Regions from separate parts of the Turicibacter sanguinis genome, predicted to be linked through region 2. Evidence: predicted binding sites of a transcription regulator. Region 2 holds the regulator's gene; the other holds the start of a gene.
The links. The regulator Rex, encoded in region 2, represses fermentation and respiration genes when NADH is low (regulators of the CRP and FNR family bind a similar motif). The targets are predictions, from matches to a motif close to GTGAANNNNTTCAC.

Region 1: the regulator Rex is predicted to act here: its motif matches at 2,230-2,243, upstream of adhE (bifunctional acetaldehyde-CoA/alcohol dehydrogenase).

The regions. Positions count from the first base shown of each region.
Region 1 is NZ_CP053187.1:2,016,057-2,019,466, forward strand. It holds gene HLK68_RS09690 (cysteine desulfurase family protein) at 1-776, shown strand, start outside; gene thiI (tRNA uracil 4-sulfurtransferase ThiI) at 773-2,002, shown strand; gene adhE (bifunctional acetaldehyde-CoA/alcohol dehydrogenase) at 2,264-3,410, shown strand, end outside.
Region 2 is NZ_CP053187.1:1,341,424-1,344,833, forward strand. It holds gene HLK68_RS06595 (ABC-F family ATP-binding cassette domain-containing protein) at 1-1,650, opposite strand, end outside; gene HLK68_RS06600 (redox-sensing transcriptional repressor Rex) at 1,891-2,550, shown strand; gene HLK68_RS06605 (ECF transporter S component) at 2,882-3,410, shown strand, end outside.

The DNA.
Region 1 (3,410 bases), 670 kb from region 2:
AAACAGAAATTTTAAAACAAATTGAAGAAGCAATTTGTGAAGATACGATTTTAATTTCTTGTATGCATGTTAACAATGAAATGGGAATGATTTTCCCAATTTATGAAATTGGACAATTAATTAAAAAATATCCAAAAATAAAATTTCATGTTGATGCTGTTCAAAGTGTAGGGAAAATTCCTGTTGATATGGATAAAATGAATATTGATTTATTATCATTCTCTGCTCATAAGTTTCATGGCTTAAAAGGGTGTGGAGCTCTCGTAATGAATCAATATTTAAAACTTGTTCCTGAAATTACAGGTGGTCATCAAATGTATGGCCTTCGTTCAGGAACGATTAATGTAGCAGGGGCAGTAGCTTTAGCCAAAGCTTTGCGATTAGCGATTGAACCTTTAAATGCAAATTATAATCATGTTAAATCATTATATGACTATACAGTAAAAGAATTAAAAGCGATGGACGGAGTAACGGTAAATGACTGCTATCCTGAATTAACACCATACATTATTAATTTTGCTGTTGAGAATATTAAAGGGGAAACATTAGTTCATGCTTTAGAGGAACATGATGTTTATATCTCTGCTAAATCAGCTTGTTCGTCAAAGTCTGCTCAAGCATCAAGAATTTTACTAGCACTTGGAGTTAGTGAAGAGGTGGCTTTAGATAGCGTACGATTAAGCTTTGCTAATACGTCAACACTTGAAGAAGCGACACAATTCATAAATGCACTAAAACTTGTCGTTGTACAAATGAGGAAGGAAATGATGAAATGATTTATGACCGTATATTAGTTCGCTATGGTGAATTATCAATTAAAGGAAAGAATCGTAAGTATTTTAAAAATGCCTTACACCGTATTATCCGTCGTAAATGTCGTTCGTTAGAAAACATTACGTATGAAATCACACGTGATCGTTTCTATATTATTTTAAATGGAACGGCGCCAGAATTAGTGACAGAGCAATTAGATAAAGTATTTGGATTACAGTCATATAGCTTATGTGCTCGTTGTGAAAATGATATTGATGCTATGAAAGCATTAGCTTTAGAGATTATTAAAGAAATGCCACAAGTTCCTACAACATTTAAAGTCGAAACAAAGCGCGCTCAAAAACAATTTCCAATGACTTCAGGTGAAATTTCACGTGGAGTGGGAGCTCACTTATTAATTAATACTGAACATTTATCGGTAGATGTTCATCATCCAGATGTGACAGTATTTGTTGAGGTTCGTCGTGAAGGAACATTCATCATGGCAGAACATATTAAAGGATTAGGTGGATTCCCTGTTGGAATTAGTGGGAAAGGTCTTTTAATGATTTCTGGTGGAATTGATAGCCCAGTAGCGGGATATTTAATGCAAAAACGTGGAGTTGAAATTGAAGCGATTCACTTTGCATCACCACCGTATACATCAGTTCGATCAAAACAAAAAGTATTAGACTTAATGGAGAAAAATGCACATTATGCGCCAGTAGATGAAATTAACGTACACGTTGTTCCGTTTACTGAATTACAAACAGCTATTTATGAAAACATTCCAAATAGCTATACCATGACAGTTATGCGTCGTATGATGTATCGTATTGCTGAAGGAATCGCTAAAAAACGTGAAATTTTAGTTTTAGCAAATGGAGAAAGCTTAGGACAAGTTGCTTCACAAACTTTAGCAAGTATGTATGCCATCAATGCGGTTACGAATATGCCAATTATTCGTCCAGTTGCGACACTTGATAAAAATGAAATTATTGAGATTGCGAAACACATCGATACTTATGATATTTCAATTCGTCCATATGAGGACTGCTGTACGGTCTTTGTTCCGGAACATCCTGCAACAAACCCTTCATTAGAAAAATGTATTGAGTTTGAACAAAACTTTGATTTCGAATCATTAGTGCAAAAATGTATTGATGAAACAGAAATTATCACAGTACGTGCCGGAGAAATGATTGAGTTAGAAGATAATGCCGTTTGTGCATTAAATGATTTATTCTAAAAAAAAAGCTAAAAGAAGAAATTCTTTTAGCTTTTTTTATTTTCAGTTAATAAAGATCAGACTTTAAATGGTTTTTTTAGACTAATTTTTCAATAATATTCCATAAAAACAGTTACAAAAAGCGTTTTTTGAACTAAAAATTACTATTTTGTGAAATAATAAACGCTTTCACTACGTTTTCATTAGACAAATAATTCACAATGTAATATAATTACAACTGTAAGTAAGTGAATGTATTCACAATCTTGAGGAGGAGTCGGAATGACTAATAAAATTACAAATGTAGATGAATTAATGTCAACTCTTGAAACAGTACGCGCAGCACAAAGAGAATTTGCTAAATTTACGCAAGAGCAAGTAGATGAATTATTCTATAAAGCAGCAATGGCAATCAATAATTTACGTATTCCGTTAGCTCAAATGGCAGTTGAAGAAACTGGAATGGGATTAGTTGAAGATAAAGTGATTAAAAACCACTATGCTTCTGAATATATTTACAATAAATATCGTGATGAAAAAACTTGTGGAGTTTTATCTGAAGATTTATCATTCGGTATCCAAAAAGTTGCAGAACCTGTAGGAGTAATTGGGGCGGTTATTCCAACAACAAACCCAACATCAACTGCATGTTTCAAATGTTTAATGGCTATTAAAACTCGTAATGCAATCGTTATCTCTGCGCATCCACGTGCTAAAAACTGTACAAACTATACAGCAAAAGTAATTCGTGAAACAATCGAAGCAGCTGGAGCACCAAAAGGATTAATTGCATGGATTGACGAACCAAGTATCGAGTTAACAAATACAGTTATGAAAGAAGTAGATTTAATTTTAGCAACAGGTGGGCCAGGAATGGTTAAATCAGCTTATTCTTCAGGAACACCAGCAATCGGGGTAGGGGCAGGAAATACACCAGTTATTTTCCACAAAACATGTAATGTTCCAATGGCAGTTAACTCATTATTATTATCAAAAACATTTGATTATGGAGTAATCTGTGCGTCAGAACAATCAATCATCGTTGATGAATCAATTTATGAAAATGTTAAAGCTGAACTTAAAAAACGTGGAGCTTTATTATTAAATAAAAAACAATTAGATGCTGTTCGTGAAACAATCATTGTTAACGGAGCATTAAATGCTAAAATTGTAGGACAACCTGCATGGAAAATCGCTGAATTAGCAGGATTTGAAGTCCCTAAAGATACTAAAGTATTAGTAGGTGAAGTAACGGATACTTCATTAGAAGAGCCATTCGCTCATGAAAAATTATCAGTTGTATTAGCAATGTACAAATCAACTAACCATGAACAGGCAGTTGAAATGGCCTATACATTAGTAGAACACAGTGGATTAGGACATACATCAGCCATTTATGCAGATGAGTTACGTGCAGAAGCTGACATTC
Region 2 (3,410 bases):
CTTAGAGTTTTCGGCTTGTAGTGCTGCTTCTTTTTCAGCTAATTGTTGTTTTTTTTCAGTGTAGTCTGAATAGTTTCCAATATATGAAGTTACACCATGTGGAGTAACCTCTAAAACACGTGTCGCAATTTTATCGATGAAGTAACGGTCATGAGAGATGAAAAAGACAGTCCCTTCATAGTCTTCAAGTGATAATTCAAGCATTTCTTTACTATCAATATCTAAGTGGTTAGTCGGCTCATCGAGTAATAAGAAGTTGTTTTTTTCAAGCATGAGCTTACATAATGTGAGTCGAACTTTTTCTCCACCGGATAACTGATTAACGGTTTTAAAGACATCATCACCTGTAAATAAAAAGTTTCCAAGTAAGGTACGAATATCTTTTTCAAGTCGTCCAGGGAAACAATTCCAAACTTCATTTAAGACTGTATTGCTAGAGTTTAGGTTAGCCTGCTCTTGATCGAAATATCCCATATCTAAGCTTTTTCCATAATAGATATCTCCTTTAAGTGGGGGAAGGGTTTGTGCAACTGTTTTCAAAATAGTTGATTTTCCGATTCCATTAGGACCGATTAAAGCTACTCGATCAAGTCGATTAATTTGAAAGTTTAAATCGTCTGTAATCACCTGATTGTCGTACCCAACGCTTAAATTTTCTACTTTTAAAACGTCATTTCCACTGCGACGGTCAATTTCAAATGTGATTCCAATTGATTTATCGTTAATTTTAGGTATTTCAATACGTTCCATTTTCTCAAGTTTTTTACGTCGAGATTGGGCTTGCTTTGTCGTAGAGGCACGAACGATATTACGGCTAATGAAGTCTTCCATTTTTGAGATTTCTTTTTGTTGCTTTTCGTATTGTTTCATTAAAGAGCTATAAGCAACGGCTTTTTGGTCGATATAGTCTGAGTAATTTCCTTTGTATTTCGTACATTTTCTATATTCAATTTCATAAATAGTTGTAGCAATTTGGTCGATAAAGAAACGGTCGTGGGATACGATAACAACGGCGCCTGAATATTTTTTTAGGTATCCTTCTAACCATTCAATTGTATCAATATCTAAGTGGTTGGTTGGCTCATCGAGAATTAAGATATCTGGTTTTTGAAGTAGAAGTTTTGCTAACGCTAAGCGGGTTTTTTGTCCTCCACTTAAGTTTGAAATTTTTTGGTCAAAACCAATTTCATTGAATTTGAATCGATTTAAAATGTTATTAATTTCAGCTTCATAGGTGTAGCCACTCATTAATTCAAATTGGTGATTCATATTTTGGTATTGTTCGATAATTTTTAGGTAGGCTTCAGTTGTAGGATCAATTTCAGCCATTTTTAAACTTAATTCTTCTAATTGTTTCTTTAATTGAAGTGTTTTACTAAATACTTTTAACATTTCATTATAAATAGTATCGTCTGAATTAACATGGCTTGATTGTGCAAAATAACCAAGGATGACGCTTTGGGGTTTATGGATTTCACCTGAGTCAAAGTCAATTTCATCTGCAATCATTTTTAGTAGTGTTGATTTTCCAGCTCCATTACGTCCAACAACTGCTATGCGCTCACCCTTTTTGACTTCAAATTGGACGTTTTCAAGAATTGGCGTTCCTGAATAGAGTTTCGTCAATTTACTTGTTTGTAATAAAATCATGGTCTATCTCCTTTAAAAAGTTACGTTGTTTGAATTTAGTTTTTAAGGTTATGAGGTTATTAAAAACTCTGTGACTTTAATAATAAGTATAATGCTTAATCTCAAGATGTGCAACGGACACTAATGTAAATAAGGGACGATTTTTGAAGTAATTTAACATATAGACGTTTTATGCTCGTGACAGTATTCACATTGCATTATTTTCATGATATTATTTTAATATGGTAAAGGAGGTTTTTTATGCTATCAAATATTCCGAATGCAACAATAAAAAGATTAGCATTATACCGTCGCTGTTTCGTTGAATTAGATGAGATGGGGGTAAAACGAATTCAATCAAGCGAATTGAGCCAAAAAATTGGAATCGATTCAGCTACAATTCGTCGTGATTTTTCATATTTAGGTGAATTAGGACGCCAAGGTTATGGTTATGAAGTTAGAATTGTACTAGAAGCATTCAATAACTTGTTAAAAACAGAAGACGTTCAAAGCTGTGTTTTAATTGGGGTAGGTAACTTAGGACGTGCCTTATTAAAATATTTTAGTTCAGATAAATTCAAAAAACGCGTCTTCAGAACACCAGTTAACTTAGTTGCTGGGTTTGATACGGATGAGTCATTAGTGGGACAATGTATCGGCGATTTACCTTTATACCATTTAGATAGTTTAAAGGATTATATTGAGGAGCATAAAGTAACATATGTTATTTTAACGGTACCACCAACGGTAGCACAAGCTGTCGCTACATCATTAGAAGGATTGGGAATCAAAGGGATTTTAAACTTGTCATCAACAGTAATTAATGTGAGTGAAGAGATTACAGTTCATGAAGTTGATTTAAATATGGAACTAGAAACGTTATTCTTTTATGTATTCCAAAAAGAACAAGCGGGACGATAATTTATAAGGGATGTTATATGAGGGGGAAAAGCTTATAATCTTTAGGATTATAAGCTTTTTTATTGAATAAAAAGTGTCGAAATGACGCAAATTTTATAAGAATAAGGAGTTTTTATTATGTAAATGTAAGCGTCATAATTAATCTGTGGTTTATAATGGAAAAATCTTTTGTTTTGGTTGAAAAAAGGTTATAACCTAAGTATAATAAAAAGCGATGAGATGGGGAGAGTTGATGGTGATCATATAGACATCAATCAAATAATGACCATGGATTCAAATTTAAATTTCGATGCGTTGCATTCTTAGGAAGCGACAGTGGAGGAGAAGAAAAATGAATAGTACAAGAAAGAAAACAAAATTTTTAGTTTTACTGACAATGTTTTGTAGTATTGAGGTCGTTTTAATGTTTACACCACTTGGATTTATTCCACTTGGTCCAATTCGCGCGACAACATTGCATATTCCGGTTATTTTAGCGGGGATGTTACTTGGCGTTAAAGGTGGAGCAATAACTGGTTTAGTCTTTGGACTTGGAAGTGTGTTAATTAATACGATTACCCCAACGATTACATCGTTTGTATTTACTCCGTTTTATTCATTGGGTGAGTATCACGGGAATTTAATGAGTTTAGTCATCGCAATTGGCCCACGTGTATTACTTGGAGTCATGAGTGCATTGTTATATACTTGGTTTAAGAAACGAAATCATAATGTTGCAGGTAGTGCTGTTACGGCATTGGTCTGTACGATTATGCATAGTGTTTTAGTTTTAGGTATGATTTATTTATTCTTTGGTCCAAGCTATGCAGCGGCTAAAGGGGTAGATGTTTCAGAATTATTTGTGCTTTTAATGGGACTTA